Regions from separate parts of the Parabacteroides sp. AF18-52 genome, predicted to be linked through region 3. Evidence: riboswitches for the same ligand, from Rfam matches in the RefSeq annotation. Region 3 holds a riboswitch; each other region holds the start of a gene.

Region 1 (6,167 bases), on a different contig from region 3:
AGAATATAATTATATCGGTCTGCGCCATTTTCTGCGTGGCAGAGGATATATCGATATGAAATATCTGTTCTATATTTATCCGGAAAAACACTATCCGCTCGATTATGATGCCTACTTCAGGTCGAAAGATCGCTTCGTGATGGTCACGAGTAATTGTCTGACGGGAAAGGCGGAATACTTTGAAGAGAAGAAGGATAAAAAGAGGTTGGTGGACATTTGTTGTGCTTCTTGCACGTTGCCGATCCTTTGTCCGGTCGCTCATGTAGACGGCATTCCGATGGTAGACGGTGGTGTGTGTGATGCTATTCCCATCCAACGGGCTATCGATGACGGTTTCAGTAAAAACGTGATCATTCTGACACGGAATAAAGGGTATCGCAAGAAAGATAAGAATTTTTATCTGCCAGGATTTATCTATAAACAATATCCGGCTATACGTGAACAGCTCAAACTGAGATATAAGCGTTATAACGAAGTACTCGATTATATCGACCAACTGGAAGCGGAAGGGAAAGCCTTTGTGATCCGTCCTGAAAATAAGATGGAGGTGGGGCGGACGGAAAGTAATCCGGAGAAGCTGGAAGCGTTATACAATGAAGGGTATGAGCTGGCTGCGAGGTTGTTTTCAGGGAAGCATGAATAATTTGAGGGTATGTCAAAACAAATAAACCGGACGCAGATATCGCAGAATTCTGCGTCCGGTAAATACCAGCTTTTGACACCCCCTCGTTCTTTTTATTCTTTACATTCTTTATGTAAATCCTTACTCAGGCGCATAGCACAGAAATTCGGACCACACATCGTACAGTATTCCCCATCGGTGACAGCGCTTTCCTTATAGTATTGCAAAGCCCGTTCCGGATCGAGCGACAGGTTGAACTGGTCTTTCCAGCGGAAGTCGAAGCGTGCTTTACTCAAAGCGTTGTCGCGTACCTGGGCACCCGGATGTCCCTTTGCCAGGTCGGCTGCATGGGCAGCTATCTTATAAGCAACCACACCGTTACGTACATCTTCTTTATTCGGCAATCCTAAATGTTCTTTCGGAGTTACATAACAGATCATGGCTGTTCCGTGCCATGCAATCTGTGCCGCACCGATAGCAGAAGTGATATGGTCATAACCGGGAGCGATATCTGTTGTTAACGGGCCTAATGTATAGAAAGGTGCCCCGTGGCAAGCATATTGCTGCTCCTTCATATTTTCATGTATCTTGTTCATTGGGACATGTCCCGGACCTTCGATGATTACCTGAACGAATTTCTCCCAGGCAATCTTTGTCAGATCACCCATTGCATGCAACTCGGCAAACTGGGCGGCATCGTTCGCATCATAAATAGAACCCGGACGAAGTCCGTCGCCAATCGAAACAGCTACGTCATACCGGCTCAATATATCGCAAATCTCTGCGAAATGGGTATAAAGGAAGTTCTCTTCATTGTGCAGTTGCATCCATTTCGCCATGATGGAACCGCCGCGTGACACGATGCCCGACAGGCGGGTTGCCGTCAGATCGATATGACTTTTCAGTAGACCGGCATGAATCGTGAAATAATCTACACCTTGTTCGGCCTGTTCGATCAATGTATCACGATAGATATCCCAACTTAGTGCTTCCACATTTCCGTTCACTTTTTCCAAAGCCTGGTAGATAGGAACAGTCCCCATCGGTACAGGACAGTTACGAATGATCCATTCGCGTGTTTCGTGGATATTGTCGCCTGTGGAAAGGTCCATTAACGTATCGCCTCCCCATTTGCAACTCCATACCGCCTTCTCTATCTCTTCGCTGATACCGGAAGAGAGGGCCGAGTTTCCGATATTCGTATTGATCTTCACCAGGAACTTCTTACCGATGATCATCGGTTCCGCTTCCGGATGGTTGACGTTGGACGGTATGATCGCACGCCCGGCTGCTATTTCCTTACGGACAAAATCCGGTGTAATATACGATTTCAGTCCCAATGCCTCGATCTGTTGATTTTCACGTATGGCAACGTATTCCATTTCAGGCGTAATGATCCGGCGTTTGGCATAATACATTTGGGTGATGTTCTTACCTTCTTTTGCACGATAGGGGAGGTGGCGTTTCGGGAAACGGATAGCATCCAGGCTTTTATCTTCCAGGCGGCTACGTCCGTATTCCGATGTAAGTTCGCTCAGCTGTTCGATATCCTTGCGCTTGCTGCACCATTCTTCACGGATACGTGGGATACCGGCTGTTATGTCGATGTTTATCTTCGGATCGGAGAATGGTCCGCTTGTGTCGTAGACAATTACCGGATTGTTTTTCTTACAAACTTTTTCTCCGTTTTCATCCAGTGTAACGGTATCCAGAAGTTTTATCTTACGCATTCCAACTTTGATCTTGTTGATCTCTCCCGGAATGTATATCTTCTCCGATGACGGGTAGGTGATACGCATCGTATTTTTCTTGTTTGCCATTGTTATATTGTTTATATTTTGATCAATGTAAATCTATTTGCTTGCTATACTTTTTTATTATTAAACAGAAACGTTCCATCTCCTTTACAGGATCGGGCGCCTGGGTAATAGCCGATGATACGGCGATCCCTGTAATTCCGGTACTCATCAAAGGGGCGATATCCTCATACCGGATTCCTCCGATTGCAAATATAGGAATTTTTAGTCCTGCTTCCCGGCATTGTTCCATGATTCTTTTGTATCCTTCGAGACCGAGTATCGGACTCAGGTTCTTTTTTGTTTCTGTAAAACGATATGGGCCAAGACCGATATAGGAGGCGCCCTGTCTGTCTGCTTCCACGATATCTTCAAAGGTATTGGCTGTAGCACCTACCAGGAAAAGGTCGCCGTATCCTTGTTGACGGATAATCTTCCAGGCATCGCTGACCGGCATATCTTTCTTACCCAGATGTACAGTGAGAGCTTTGCTTTTAATAGCGATCTCCAGGTTGTCGTCTATGCATACCCGACAGGATGATCCTGCTAAATGAACCAGCTTTTCGGCAGCTTCGAGGGTAAGATTGTCTTTCATTCGTATCTGTATCCAGTTACATCCGCCTTCCAGGGCTATTTTGACCTGGTCTTCTTCTGTATATTTTTCAGTACGGTGTGTGATGAACATCAACGGAAGTGTGTTCTCTTCCGTGAAACAAGCATACCGGCTGTTTATCTTTTCAGGCATAGTTGTATATTTTTATATTGATTGATAATTGTTTCTTTTTGTGATATATCCGGCACTTTTCCCCACAATGCACCTAAAACGGCTACGCCTCCGAAACCTATTGAACGGATCGATGGGATCGTTTCGTTACTGATACCACCCAAAGCGATTACTTTTTCATTTATTATCTTATGGGAAGCGGCATCCTGCAAAGTTTCCAAAGAGAAACCGCTACCGTATTCTTCTTTAGATATGCTCTCAAAGACAGGGCTGAGAAAGACATAATCGAGTTGTCGATTTTCTTTTACTTCCTGTAAGGAATGACAGGAACGGCTGATACTGCCTTTGAAACCTTCCGGTATAATATGGTTCCTGCTGTTCAGATGGATGCCGGCAAGATTATATTCCGATGTCAGTTCAAAATGATCATGTAAGACGATACGGGAGTGAAACACCTCCGGGACGGTATTTAATAATAAACGTAATACCTGTTTATCCCCCTGGGGTTTACGCAAATGCACTCTTTCCATTCCTTCCTGAAATAAAGCCGTCAGGATCAGACCTTCGCCTTCAAAGAAATTAGGAGTCGTTATGGCTATCAGTTTCATGACCTATTCATTTCTATTTTATGTAATGGAACCGGGGCAAAAAAATGATTCAACGGGCCATGACCATGACCCGTTTTTACATCTTTTCCACTCTGAATAGCTTGTGTGATATACTCTTTGGCAGAACCGACTGCTTCAGGCAGATTCATACCCAAAGCAAGATAAGCAGCAATAGCCGAAGATAATGTACAGCCAGTCCCATGACCGTTCGTCGTTTCTATCGTTTCGGCGGACAGGCGGACAGGAGACATTTCCGACATATATAATATATCGGTCATATCTTTTGTCTTCAGATGGCCGCCTTTCATTAGAACGGCCTTGCAGCCCCGGGACAATAATTTTCCGGCAGCCAAATCCATATCTTTTTCGGAGAAGATCTTTACACCTGACAGGTATTCTGCTTCGTCGATATTGGGAGTGACTAATGTACTTCGGACGAACAGTTCGCGGACTATGATTTCGATGGCATCATCCTGTAGCAATTTATTCCCGCTGGTAGAGATCATCACCGGGTCCAGTATGATATATGCGGGAGAAAATTTGTCTATTGTTTCAACGATAATTTCGGCTGCCGTCTTGTTATGTACCATTCCTATTTTCACAGCATCGATCGTAATATCTTCAAAGACAGCATCGAGTTGCCCTTTCAATATCTCGGGAGAAATAGCCTGAATGCCTCTGACACCCTGGGTGTTCTGAGCTGTGACCGATGTTATGACGGAAGCTCCGTAAACACCGATGGCGGAGAATGTCTTGATATCTGCTTGTATGCCAGCTCCGCCACCACTGTCGGAACCGGCAATTGTAAGTGCTACCGGATAGCGATACGTCGTATCTGTTTTCATGTTTACATACCAAAGGAGGGAAAAAGCCTTATCTGTCTTTCCTACGGCGGCATTACCCGCATCAGGTTCACAGGGTATAATCTCAGCCCGTTTACAGTATGGCACCCCCTTTTCGCGGACAAAGGTAGAAAGATTGACAGGAGAAAACAAAAGTGAATTGTTAAATTTAAGAGAGAATTGATACATATAAAGAAATAATCCAGTATATTTGCGAGTACATATCCGGCATTATAGCTTTTCTTCCGGATTGTGTTTCCTTTTACCATAACAATCTTAAAGGTGACTGAACATGTTGAATAATAAAGGCTTGTATGTGATTACCGGAGGGCCTGGAACAGGTAAAACATCGCTAATTGAAGAACTTGAAAAAGATGGATTAAAGACTGTAAAAGAGGTTGCACGAGATATAATCAAAGAACAACAACTGCAGGGAGGAGATGCCTTGCCCTGGAAAGATACCGGGTTATATACGAAGATAATGCTGGAACGCTCTGTCGATTCGTATCTTGCACATGCAAAAGAGGAAGGTGTCCTGTTCTTTGACAGGGGAATACCTGATACTTTGGCTTATGCACAGTTAATAGGGTTGAACGACCGGAAATACATAGAACTGGCCGTTAATAAATATAGGTATAGTGAACAGGTTTTTATACTTCCCCCGTGGGAAAGTATATACCATACAGATAAAGAACGTAAACAATCATTTAATGAAGCGATAGATACATATTATGTAATGAGAGATGTTTATGAGAATGCAGGTTATACATTGATCGAAGTACCCCAATTGCCTGTGGAAGCAAGGAAGGATTTCATTATTGATCGTATAAATTCAATCTGAAAACATCAATATTGGGGCCTTTTAATGAATTTTGTTGTCAATTGGAATATAATCGGTTCAATTTGGAACATTCAGAAAAAAGAATCTGTTATAATTTTGCGGAGTTTAACGAGGGAGTTAATATAAAATAATGGGGAAAAAGATTGTTTTTATTCTGACATTCGTTTTGATAGCTTTTGCATCAAAGGGTCAGAACACAATAATAAACGGAATTGTAACGGACTCGATCACAGGAGAAACGTTACCATATGTTTCAGTTATACTGAAAGGTACAACTATCGGAGCAACGACAGACGATGACGGGAAGTTTTCACTGACAACATCATCTAATGAAAGAACTTTATCCGTTTCTTATCTTGGATACGAAGAAAAAGAGTTTAAAGTTGCTGTCGGAAAGAAGAATTATTTCAAGATAGCTTTAGCGCCTTCCAGCTTCGCTATCTCGGAAGTTGTAGTCAAGCCCAAAAAGGAAAAATACAGTAAAAAAGAGAATCCGGCCGTCGCCTTCGTCAAGAATGTGATCGATTCACGCGAAAGTAACAATCCGCGTAACCACGATTACTTCAGCTATAGCCAGTATGAGAAGATGGTTTTCGCAATGAACGATTATCATCCGAAACCCAAAAAGGAAAATGGTAAAGCCGGTAAATTCGACTTCCTGATCGATTATATCGATACGTTGGATATCGGCAAGACTATCCTGCCCGTATCGGAAAAAGAGAAGGTGGAAGGTG
Region 2 (6,167 bases), on a different contig from region 3:
TCTCCTCTGGTATTAGGTACCGAACGTATTGGAAAACTGCTTACGCAATACGCTATTCCGGCGATTATCGCCATGACGGCATCTTCGCTTTATAATATGGCAGACAGTATTTTTATCGGACATGGGGTTGGGCCGCTGGCTATCTCCGGTCTGGCTCTGACCTTTCCGCTTATGAACCTGGCGGCAGCTTTCGGTTCGTTGGTCGGGGTAGGGGCTTCTACGCTTGTGTCTGTTAAATTAGGGCAGAAAGATTACGAAGGTGCAAACCGGGTTCTCGGCAATGTATTAGTGCTGAATGTCCTTCTTGGCGTCGCTTTTACCTTTGTCTTTTTGTTCCTTCTCGATCCGATCCTTTATTTCTTCGGGGCTAGTGAGAATACGATATCGTATGCACGCGATTATATGCAGATCATTCTCTATGGAAATGTGGTCACACACATGTATTTGGGATTGAATGCCGTATTGCGTTCATCCGGTTTCCCGAAACTGGCCATGTATGCGACACTGGCTTCGGTCGTGATAAACTGTATATTGAATCCGATCTTTATCTTTGGATTCGGCTGGGGAATCAAAGGTTCCGCATGGGCTACTGTGATTTCTCAGGTGATTTCACTGACCGGACAGATGATCCATTTTTCCAGACCGTCGCAATTGCTTCATTTTAAGAAAGGTATTTATAAATTGAAGAAGGAGATAGTAAAAGGTATCCTGTATATCGGTATGTCTCCTTTCTTGATGAATCTCTGTTCTTGCCTGATCGTCATCCTGATCAACCGTGGATTGAAGGAGTATGGCGGAGATATGGCTATCGGGGCCTATGGTATTGTAAACCGTATCATCTTCCTGTTTGTAATGATCATTATGGGCTTCAACCAGGGTATGCAGCCGATTGCCGGATATAATTTCGGCGCCCGTTTATATCCTCGTGTGACGGAAGTGACCAAGCTGACGATGAAGTGGGCGATAGGCGTTGCAACGACGGGTTTCCTGTTATGCCAGTTGTTCCCGACTCTGATCGTGAATATGTTTACGACCGACGATGAATTGGTGAAAGCTGCTGTGTTCGGTCTTCATATCGTATTTGCCGTCTTCCCGATCGTGGGGTTCCAGATGGTGGCAACCAACTTCTTCCTTTCGATCGGTATGTCAAAGAAAGCGATCTTTTTGTCGCTTACCCGTCAGTTATTGTTCCTGATCCCTTGTTTGATCATCCTTCCCCGTTTCTTCGGAACGTTAGGTGTCTGGATCAGTATGCCGGTAGCCGACACGATCGCAACGGTCGTAACAGCAATTGTACTGGTAAATCAATTCAGGAAGTTTAAACATGTACCAAACTAAAAAAATATTGTATATTTATCGCAGGATAATCAAATCTGGTAATTTATGGATAACAAGATCATATTGACCATTGGCCGTCAATTTGGCAGCGGTGGACGAGAAGTAGGGCAGAAGTTGGCGAAAGCGCTGGGCATCGCTTATTATGATAAGGAATTGATGGCGATAGCAGCGAAAGAGAGCGGCTTGAGTGAGGAGTTTTTTGAGAAAGCGGACGAACGGGCTTCCAGCGGACTGTCATATGCATTTACTATGGGATATTCCTATATGGGAATGTTTACACCTTACAACGACATTTTGTCGAACGACGGATTATTCAAGTTTCAGAGTGACGCTATCCGCAAGTTGGCGGCTGAGCAGTCGTGTGTCTTGGTAGGACGTTGTGCAGACTATATCCTGCGTGACGATCCCGACTGCCTGAGTTTCTTTATTCATACCACTCCCGAACATCGTATCCAGCGTATTATAGAAAGACAAGATGTAACTGTCGAGCAGGCAAAAGAATTGATGATGAAAACCGATAAATCGCGTGCCGCTTACTATAATTATTACACCAATAAAGAGTGGGGAGTTGCTTCTTCTTATAATTTCTCTATCGATGTATCTGTATTGGGTGTAGACGAAACAGTAGGGTTTATCAAAGACTTTGTTGAACGGAAAATGAATAAGCGGCCGCCACATTTCGGATAATTTATTATCTTTGCTGCGACTTATCATAGGGGTGCCTTAATATACAGGCTGAGATTATACCCATAGAACCTGCCCGGGTAATGCCGTGAAGGGAGAATCGGTAGAATTGCTAAATAAAGGAGAGCTTTACCTCTATGTGCTCTCTGATGTTTAAACACTAATTATTTAATGTAATGGAACAGATCGTTTCAACAGGAATTATTGACTCTTATTTTGCAAAACTGAAGAGCAACTTATCAATTGATGTGGCTATCGTAGGTGGTGGCCCTTCCGGTATCGTAGCAGCTTATTATCTGGCTAAAGCCGGTAAAAAAGTGGCTCTTTTCGACCGTAAACTGGCTCCCGGCGGAGGTATGTGGGGCGGTGCTATGATGTTTAATGATATTGTCGTACAGGAAGAAGCTATGCCGATCGTAAAGGAGCTGGGTGTTTCTTATCATGATGCAGGCAACGGTACTTATATAATGGATTCGGTTCATACTACTTCTGCATTGATCTATCAGGCAACAAAAGCCGGTGCTACTATCTTTAACTGTTATTCGGTGGAAGACGTAGTATTCCATAACGATGCCGTAGCCGGTGTTGTAGTGAACTGGGCTCCGGTAATCCGCGAAGGTATGCATGTGGACCCGCTGACTATTATGGCTAAAGCTGTATTGGAAGGTACAGGACATGACTGCGAAGTAGCCCGTACAGTTGCCCGCAAGAACGATATCCGACTGAATACTCCGACAGGCGGTGTGATCGGTGAACGTTCATTGAATGTGGAACTGGGTGAACAGACTACCGTTGAAAACACAAAAGAGATCTATCCGGGATTATTTGTTTCCGGTATGGCTGCCAACGGAGTTAGCGGAAGTTTCCGTATGGGGCCGATCTTCGGCGGTATGCTGATGAGCGGAAAGAAAGCCGCAGAACTTATCTGTGAAAAGCTGAATAAGTAAGATCAGATAATGATATCATATGAAAAGGACGGAAATCTATAGAAGATAACCGTCCTTTTTCAATTATAGTAACATAAAAACTCATGCCTTTTTACATATTCTCTACAATCTCCCGTTGTTTCTTGAAGAACTGTATCCGTTGCATTTCGCCGCTTTCGGATATCATCGTGGAGAATTTACGTAAGGACTGAATCCATTCCTTCATATTTTTGCACATCTCTTTATCCCTCGAAGTGATCGAGTTGATTGAAAAAATCCGGATCAGGCTTAATTGCAGGCTCGATGTTTCCACATAGCTGTATGTAGCTTCAAAATTGATGTTAGATATATATATATGTATATCTTTACCTGTATCAAATTTGCCTTTGGAAGCAATAGTTTCCAAATCGTCTAATAGCTTGAGGAGTTCTTCTTGTAATTTAGTGACTTCTTCTTCTGTAATTAAATGAATACTGGCGAAATATTTTATATCGTTCACCAGATAGTTAAACATCATGCTATCCCATATATAATGTGTTGTTTGTATATATGAACTAGCTTCGACAAATGCCTTTTGGGCACGCTTAAGATCATCGGATATATTCAGTTCTGAAAAGTTCTTTACACAATTTACCTTTTCATTCTGGTACATCCATTTGAATAGCCGGAACCTGGACAAATTATCGTATTTCAGGTAATAAGTCTGGGGGATCATATTTGAAGCCGTACTAAGTTCCGAGGTCGGATCATCCCGTAAGGATTCAAATAATTCAACGTAGTGGTCAAGAATCGCGTAATACGTTTTGATAGGATCTGAATAATGTAAAAGATTCAGGTCGAACATTGCGTTATTGGTATAGCTTATACCCACGATCTGATCCAGGGAAACTCCCAATTTCTTTGAAATTATAGAAGCTTCATTGAGGGTGAAAGGGACTTCGCCGCGTAATCTTCTGTATACGGCTTCTTTTCCTATATAAAGAATATCCATCAGGGTGTTCGCTAAGTTGACCCCATCCGGAATTTTATCTTTCATTACCTCGATCAGATTTGTATTTAATACATCTGTATTCATTCCAATTCTCCCTTTTAAATAATATATATGTTCAATTATTAAACAATAAACAATGCGTATTGTTTCGGAAAACGCAACAATAGACGTTAAAGTGTCTCCATGTTACTTATTTTCGAAAAAGACGAGTCGGTAAATACTTGAATGAGAAATAGACGCGTCTCAAAATACCTTATTTGCGAAATAGAACTCCCGTATTTGCTTCGTAAATTCGCATATCTCAATTAAGAGAGACGGCAATGATGGTTTGAACGAATAGTTATTGCAGTTTAATATTAATACTAAGTGATGTTAATTGAAATAGCATTAGAATGGATGAACTTTATTTTATTTTAGTCTTAGATTTTTTGTTTATAAATTATTGACCTAACCAAACATTTGCTTGTATAATCAGAATGAGTAGACCACTAATGCTAATACCATGAACAACTGTCCGGCTGGGAGGTGACTCTCGGCCGGTCTTTTTTTCTATATATCTGCTGTTTGCCTTTGAGTTGCAAAATAAACTTTTTACTTTTGCAACATAAATGATGAGAGCGAAGAAACATATAATCCGTTACATAATGCTGGTGGCAAGTATCATCATGCTGCTTTCGGTTGTGGTGCCACATCATCACCACAGTAACGGTATGCCTTGTTTCAAATCGTTGACTGAACATAACCATAAAAGCTCGTCTTCCCACGATTGCGGATGCAACGGGCATAATCTGGCCCTTTTTATATCTCTTTTGTCACATGTGACAGATGGTGATGTAAGTCACTTACTTTTCCCTTTGCAAGTTTTATTTGATTATATTAACCCTCCTGTTCCGTTGTTGTACGGACAAACGTTCGATCGTGAACGAGCCTTTTATATTGAGTCTCTGCACGATACCTGGATCACGTGCTCCGGCGGACTGCGTGCCCCTCCTGTGTTATAATTGTTTCTGATAGGAGCGAACCTTATTCGCATTCCGGTGTTTTAAGCAAGACGCCGAACTATTTTATTTGCATTTATAACATATTATAATACAATGAGAAAGATATATTTATTGTGGGTTTTATGTGCCTACATATTCGCAAGCTGTAGTGGCGGAGCTGCTAAGCCTGAAGAGCATAACCATGATCATGAAGCACATGAACATGAAGAAGGACACGATCACGAACATGAAGGTCATGATCACGAACACGAGGGAGACGAGCATGAAGGCCATGATCATGGGAACGAAGCTGCAGCAGGTGCACATTCCAACGAAATCATTTTTAAAGAAGAATTGGCGAAAGCTGTCGGGCTGCAGACAAAAGTGATGGAACCGGCTTCTTTTACGGATGTTATAAAAACCAGTGGAAGCGTACTGGCAGCACAGGGGGATGAAACAACGGTGGTTGCGACAGTTCCCGGTATTGTGACATTCGGTCGTTTATCATTTGTTGACGGTACTCCGGTAAAGAAAGGGCAGGCGATCCTGAGCCTGGCTTCCAGCTCCCTGTCGGAAGGGAATGTAGCTGCCCGTGCCAAATATGCATACGAAACAGCCAGGAAAGAATATGAGCGTATGCAGCAGTTGGTAGGAGATAAGATTGTTTCGGCGAAAGATTTTGAACAGGCACGTTTGAATTATGAAAATGCAAAGGCTGCTTATGATGCTGTTGCCGGTAAGCAGACAGAGAATGGCGTGTCGGTGGTATCTCCGATGAACGGATATTTGAAGAATCTTCAGGTAAAAGAAGGGGACTATGTGACAGTGGGGCAACCGCTGGCAACTATCTCTCAGAATAGCCGTCTGGTGCTTCGTGCCGAGGTTTCGGAAAAGTATTATCAATATCTTCCGGCTGTTCAGTCTGCTAATTTCCGTACTCCTTATGATGAGCAGGTATATAAGCTTTCCGAGCTTCACGGACGGCTGCTTTCGTATGGAAAAGCATCGGATGCCAATTCATTCTATATTCCTGTTACTTTTGAGTTTGACAATAAAGGGGCCGTTATTCCCGGTTCTTTCGTCGAGATTTATCTGCTTGTTACTCCGATGCAGGAGGTGTTGAGTGTCCCTGTTTCCTCCCTGATAGAAGAACAAGGAATTTATTCTGTATTTATCCGTCTCGATGAAGAAGGTTATAAAAAGCAGGAAGTAAAACTGGGAGCGAATAATGGTTCTGAAGTACAGATA
Region 3 (6,167 bases):
AAAGAAGGAAGTAGTTCGTGACGGATATGACGTGATTTTGTTGAAAGCTTTTTTTGAAGTGGACGACATGCGTTTGCCTCTTGCTCCGAAAACTATTTTGAAACAAGTGGCTGATGATAAACTATTATTTCAGCTGAACGATCAGATAGACGGCTTCCCGGAATGGAAAGCTTGTCAATTGAATAAATTACCAGCATAAAAGGTGAAGCCGTGAGGCTTTGGTTAAGTATACTAAGTTGTAAAATTGAGGGTGTATTAAGTCCCCGGAAGTGAGTGGTTATCCTTCCGGGGCATTTTTTTTAATTGAGAATTGAAAATTAGAGAGGGGTTTGGAAATAAACGATCAGCCGGGCATCCGGAGAAAGGGTGAGGATAAATTCCGTTCCAGTCGCTTCGTTGAGGCTGCCTTGCCACCAAGATGTCAGACGGCGGCGGGTGATGGGCCAGCGGAGACCTTCGGTTGTTATTTCTCCGCAGGGATACATGGAAAAGATAGAGATTTGTTGGCCGGGTGTGCATGGCAGTGTTGCTGTTTGTAGCACGGGAACAAAACGGCCGTAATCGGAAATCATTTCTACCTGATCGAATAAAGGTGCGTAATCTGTCAGCAACGATATATTTCCCAGTGTATGGTCTTCGCGCAGCCCGGTAGCTCCCAGGATCAGTAGGTTCCGGAAGCCTGAAGAGTGGGCGAAACGTACGGCTTTAGTGAGGTCGTTTATTTCCTGGTCTTCTACCGTATGGATGCGGTCGTCATATAGTTGCAACATTGCGGGGGGGATGCTGTCGAGGTCGCCGACGATAGCTGTAGGGATCAGTCCCCGTTCATACAGGTTCTGCACTGCCCCGTCGCATGCAATGATGGCCGGTGCGGATTTTAAAAGTTCCAACGGCCCGGCTGTTTGCGGAAAACTACCGTTAGCAACCACTATACAATCATAAGATGTTGTCATTTGTATTTATTCCTTTCTTTTTCCACGTATAATATCCGACAATAGCTAAAATGCCGTAGCAAATGTACAAAAACATAGTAGGATATAAGCCGCGCAGATAATAAAGATAGACGGATACGAAATTGACGATAACCCAGAATATCCAGTGTTCGATAATACGGCGCGCCAACATCCAGGTGGCAACGATTCCGACGGAGGTGGTGAATGCATCGCCCATAGGGATCGGAGAGTCTGTGAAATTGTGGAGTATGTAATAAAGCAGAGCGTATATGGCGAGGATAGCTGATGCTATCCCCGCGAATAATGACCAGGTGATATGACGGTAGAAAATTGTGTCATCCGGGACTTTTTCTTCGGAAATATTTTTTTCTGCGCAGGTCCATTTTCTGAAACCGTAAATGCTGATGGCAACATAGTAGATATTCAGTCCCATATCGGCATATATTTTAGAGAAGAAGAAAACAAAAACGTAGACCAGTGAGGTCATAAAACCGACAATCCACATTGCTTTATGCTGTCTGATCTCCAGTAACAGGTAAAGAAAACCTGTTATGACACCGAAATATTCCAGTAGTTGCTCCATTTTTTCAGAATTTGAATGTTACTCTTGCCATGACATTTGTACCTGCCTGGGTGAAATAGCCGTCATATTTGTGGACTTTACCTCCGCTGATGTAGGTGGAAACCCAGGCGTTTGTTTCATATTGTTCGTTAAAGAGGTTGTTGATCGTAACATCAACTCCAAGCTCTTTGATGAATTTTGGTTTGAAGACATATCCAACACGCAGGCTGTTCACAAAGTAAGGATCGATCGAACGGTCTTTGGTGGAAGTGTTGTCGATGTACTGACGGCCTACGAACTGTGAGTTGAAACTCGCGGAGAATCCTTTCAGATTGAAGTCGAACATACTGTTGGCAATGATACCGGGGGAGAAGGCTATATCTGTTGTTCCCAGGTATTCGCTAGCCTGGCCACCGTTATCATAATCGTCCATAAAATGAGTATAGTCTTTTATTTTGTTACGGCTTAGGGTAACGTTTCCGTTCCAGTCCAGCCAGTGAGTGATACTTACACCTCCGGTCAGTTCGATACCCATACGATAACTGTCTTTGATATTGCTGGTCAGAGCCTCACCGATTTCGCTGATTTTGCCACTAAGGATCAACTGATTGTTATAATCCATAAAATAGAGGTTGGCACCGACACGGAAACGCTCGTTACCGAAGCTATAACCGGCTTCATAATCGTACAGGGTTTCGTGTGCGGGACGTTCATGGGGTTTGGCTTCCGTGAAATTGTCGCGGTTGGGTTCCCGGTTGGCAACGGAGAAGGAGATGAAAGCATTATGGCCGTCTTTCTGGAAATTGATGCCCGCTTTCGGGTTGAAAAAATTCCAGTGCTTGTCTACATCGACATCACCGCGGGCTTTGTCGTCACTCCCTTTAATGGTATAATGAACACCGCGGTATTGCAGGTCGAGATATCCGTTCAGATACGGGTGGAATCGGTAGTTGCCTTTTACATAAAAGTTATAGTCCAATTTGTTTCCTCTGTTACGGTAATATTCGTAGTCTGGCTGTGGAAGTGCTTCTCCGCTCTTTACCCACATGACACGACCGAAATGGTCGCCTACATATTTGTTTACAGCCGAACCGAAACTCATCTGAAGACGTTCGGAACGGTAGTTTGCACTGTAGACAACGCCATAGAAATCATTATCCAGCCATTTACGGCGGACGAGGTCTGATTTGCGGATGGTATCGCCTTTTCCGTTTATGTATTCGGGTAATTGGTATTTTTCGAAATCTGAATCTGCTTTATAATCTTCGTAATACCCTTCCCCATGTGTATAATGGAGAGTCAGGTTCATGTTCCATAGGTCACCCAGGCGTTGGCTGGCCATCAGATGATAGTTCTGTTGCCAGTAATTGTCAGTCTGGTTGTTGTAAAACTTTTTGACTCCCTTTTCTTCGTATTCTCCGCACGGATTGTAGGTTCGGTCGCTGTTCAGAAGAGAGGAGGGAACGCCGTTCCATGCCTGATACGTCTTCTCTATATTTCCGAAAGTATGGAAACGGACCAGCGTGTTATCTCCGTAATAAGTACCGGAACCGAAGTAAGAATGCATATTGGCTTTTGCCCGGTCGATATATCCGTCACTTTGTACATTGGAATAACGGGCATCGAACACGAAATGGTCATGGAGTAATCCGGTTCCCAGCTTCACTGAGTTTTTAACGGTTCCGAACGAACCTGCCGAAAGGGAATATTCGGCATAAGGTTTCAGGTCCGGCTTCTGTGTCTGCATGGCAACGGTAGCCCCGAAGGCTGCGGCTCCGTTAGTGGATGTTCCGGCTCCGCGTTGTATCTGTATGTTGTTGACAGATGAGGCAAAGTCGGACATGTTCGCCCAAAAGACCGTATGTGATTCGGAGTCGTTGACCGGCACGCCATTTACTGTGATGTTGATACGGTTGGCGTCTGTTCCGCGGATACGGAAACCGGAATAACCGATCCCTGTCCCTGCATCCGAAGTCATGATGACAGACGGAGATTGAGAGATCAGATAGGGAATACTCTGGCCGTCGTTTTTGCGGGTGAGTTCGTTTCCGGATACTTCGCTGTAGGCTACCGGAGTCCCTTTGGCTACCCGGGTGGCTGTGACGACTACTTCGTCCAGCGACAGATCGCGTGAAATTTTTAAAGAATCGACAGGATCCGGTTGATTTTCCGCTGTGGCCCATGTGGCCAGCGAACCGGCAATAAATAATAATACACTTTTCATCCTTTTTACCTTATTGTTTAAAAACTGATAAATGAATAGGAGAGGAGTGTTGTGTGAAGAAGTATACCATGTTTTACAATTCCCTTCGGCGGCATTATCCGTATCAGGTAATATGGGTATAATCTCAGCCTGCGGTACGTACGATATTCGGTACGCTGCAAGCACCCCTTTGTATTCGGATGGCAAAGGTAAGGAAAGTTAGGGGATTGTACAAATGATAAAACCGCCGCGAATCACTTCGGGGCGGTTTCTGTTCCACAATCTACCATCAATTATGTTGTAATTATTTACTGTGGATATTTTCTGTATGCTATTCAATCGTTGTATACCATGTACTCTTCATCCAGTTCAGCGGAGTGTACCAGGAATCTTCCTTACCTCCCAGGTGGGCATTCAGATTATCCGAGTTATAGTCTTTTTCGTCAGACGGATACTGGATGCGGTCGAGAGGCAGGGGAGTGGCAACGGACTGGTTATCACGTTTGAAATAAATTTCCGGATAACCGGTACGGCGAACGACGTTCCAGGCTTCATATTCCTGGATTGCGCCATGATGTATCCAGCGTTGTGTCAGAATACTCTTCTGAGGATTGCTGGCATCCCACTGTGTTTCGGCATACGCTTCTACGACAGAAGCGGACGGAGCTGTCAGTGCATCGCGGAAAGTTCCTGTAGAATTCAGGTCGAAATAAAACTCGGTAGAGAGTTTCATTGCATTTATGAATTCACTTTTGGCATTGCCGCTGGCCCAGTTGTTGGCATAAGCTTCCGCCTTCATAAAAGAAACTTCGGCAGCTGTCATCCAGAGACCAGGGAATCCCGGGTTACGGGTGAAGGTCGATGTATCCAGTGCGGCGTAATATTTAGCAGTACCGTGTGTCGAGATACTCAGGTTCGTTTCCTGGTCCGTAATGGTTTCTTTCGGGTCGAGGCCGATATACTCGTTGTTCCAGTTACTGTCGTATAACACTTCCAGACGAGGGTCTTCATTGTTTGTGTTTGCATTTAAGGCACGTTGCATAGCACCTGACATGCGGTTGTAGCGGGTGTTTTCGATTGCGTTCTGCAGGTCACGGTCGAAGTCGAACTGATCGTCGTCGGTCTGTGGTACAGTGATATTATCTGAATTGACATCTACCATAGGATAAGTTCCCGGGTTTTCCAACATCGTCTTGATCGCTGTACGGGCTTCGTTGACCAGATCGCCGTTGGAGGCAAGATGGGTAGCAACACGTAAACGCAATGAGTTTACATATTTCCGCCATAAGGAAACATCTCCGTTGTTTACGTAATCTTCTGCGCTCAGGAAAGTACTGGCATTAGATGGAAGCGAACGGCCGTTAAGATATGTATTGACTTCGTCCAGGTCGGTCAGGATCATCCGGTACAAATCGATGTCCGAATCGTATTTGGGTTTGGAGGTCGCAACATTCCCGGTTGCCCATAATGTACCGGCTTCAGAGAATGGAACTCCTCCCCAGGCAGAACACACTTCATACAATTGTTCTTCCATCACAGTACGTCCCAGCAGGAAGAAGATACGGTAATCTTCTTTTTCTTCTTCCGGAAGATTATTGAATTCGCTTTCCAATACTCTGAACTGAGTCAGTGTATTGTAGAAGTTTCTCCAACGTTCGTTGAAATAACCCTGTCCGGCACCGGCAAAGCGGTCCTTGCTGTTTGTATGGCCGATAACGCCGGAGAACAGGCCGGAAGTGGTGGAAGATACATAGTATCTGTAATAAACCGGATTCATCCATGTATTGGAGGCTTGCCAGACACCGACCATTAAAGCCGGACATGTCACCTTTTGCGTTTTCGACGGATCCTGGTATTGGTCCGTAAATTTGTCGTCACTGCAGGAAAACGTTGCCAGTAAGGCTGCGCATCCGAGTGCGAGTGCATATATTTTTTTCATAAATCTTTCAATTTTATTATTCTATATTTATTTCGTCGATTAGAAGCTTGCACGTACTGAGAAGCCGAATGAACGTGTTGTGGCTGTAGAACCGCCAATCTGTGCCTGGCTGATCCAGGTCGTTCCGTCAGTACATTCCGCATCGAATTCTTTCAGGCTCTTATAGAAGTAGAAGAGGTTACGACCGTATACGGAAACCATCAGGTTTTTGCAGCCGAATTTGCTGGTGATGTTTTTAGGTAATCTGTAACCAAGGCTCAATTCGCGCATTTTTACATAAGAGTTTTTCTGTATCGCATTTTCGTAAGTGATATTACCGGAATATCCCCATCCATATTGGTTGTAATAGACTTCACCGGCTGTAATGATCGTATTGTTTTGACTGCCGTCCTGTTTAACACCCGGCTGGATAACACCATTATCGTAAACCATATTGCCGTTCACTGTTGTTCCGGCAGCCTGGTCGGTCAGGTGACGTTTGGAGGGGTCTGACAAGTCGTTGCCGTCTGC

What was found. Region 3 has a riboswitch for thiamine pyrophosphate ahead of DWX23_RS05265 (TonB-dependent receptor). Riboswitches for the same ligand answer to the same signal wherever they lie in the genome.
Region 1: it holds a riboswitch for thiamine pyrophosphate, as region 3 does, so the genes downstream of both, thiD (bifunctional hydroxymethylpyrimidine kinase/phosphomethylpyrimidine kinase) here and DWX23_RS05265 (TonB-dependent receptor) in region 3, are expected to answer to the same signal.
Region 2: it holds a riboswitch for thiamine pyrophosphate, as region 3 does, so the genes downstream of both, DWX23_RS03650 (sulfide-dependent adenosine diphosphate thiazole synthase) here and DWX23_RS05265 (TonB-dependent receptor) in region 3, are expected to answer to the same signal.

The regions. Positions count from the first base shown of each region.
Region 1 covers NZ_QUGR01000001.1:514,372-520,538, reverse strand. Annotated here, with positions in the region: gene DWX23_RS02140 (patatin family protein) at 1-643, shown strand, start outside; gene thiC (phosphomethylpyrimidine synthase ThiC) at 736-2,442, opposite strand; gene DWX23_RS02130 (thiamine phosphate synthase) at 2,465-3,163, opposite strand; gene DWX23_RS02125 (thiamine phosphate synthase) at 3,148-3,750, opposite strand; gene thiD (bifunctional hydroxymethylpyrimidine kinase/phosphomethylpyrimidine kinase) at 3,747-4,595, opposite strand; TPP riboswitch at 4,624-4,709, opposite strand; gene DWX23_RS02115 (AAA family ATPase) at 4,885-5,433, shown strand; gene DWX23_RS02110 (DUF5686 and carboxypeptidase-like regulatory domain-containing protein) at 5,564-6,167, shown strand, end outside.
Region 2 covers NZ_QUGR01000001.1:871,034-877,200, reverse strand. Annotated here, with positions in the region: gene DWX23_RS03660 (MATE family efflux transporter) at 1-1,338, shown strand, start outside; gene DWX23_RS03655 (AAA family ATPase) at 1,384-2,025, shown strand; TPP riboswitch at 2,043-2,138, shown strand; gene DWX23_RS03650 (sulfide-dependent adenosine diphosphate thiazole synthase) at 2,199-2,969, shown strand; gene DWX23_RS03645 (hypothetical protein) at 3,061-4,023, opposite strand; gene DWX23_RS03640 (DUF6769 family protein) at 4,548-4,940, shown strand; gene DWX23_RS03635 (efflux RND transporter periplasmic adaptor subunit) at 5,034-6,167, shown strand, end outside.
Region 3 covers NZ_QUGR01000002.1:407,963-414,129, reverse strand. Annotated here, with positions in the region: gene DWX23_RS05280 (hypothetical protein) at 1-199, shown strand, start outside; gene DWX23_RS05275 (thiamine diphosphokinase) at 318-953, opposite strand; gene pnuC (nicotinamide riboside transporter PnuC) at 937-1,536, opposite strand; gene DWX23_RS05265 (TonB-dependent receptor) at 1,541-3,739, opposite strand; TPP riboswitch at 3,802-3,918, opposite strand; gene DWX23_RS05260 (SusD/RagB family nutrient-binding outer membrane lipoprotein) at 4,050-5,657, opposite strand; gene DWX23_RS05255 (SusC/RagA family TonB-linked outer membrane protein) at 5,697-6,167, opposite strand, start outside.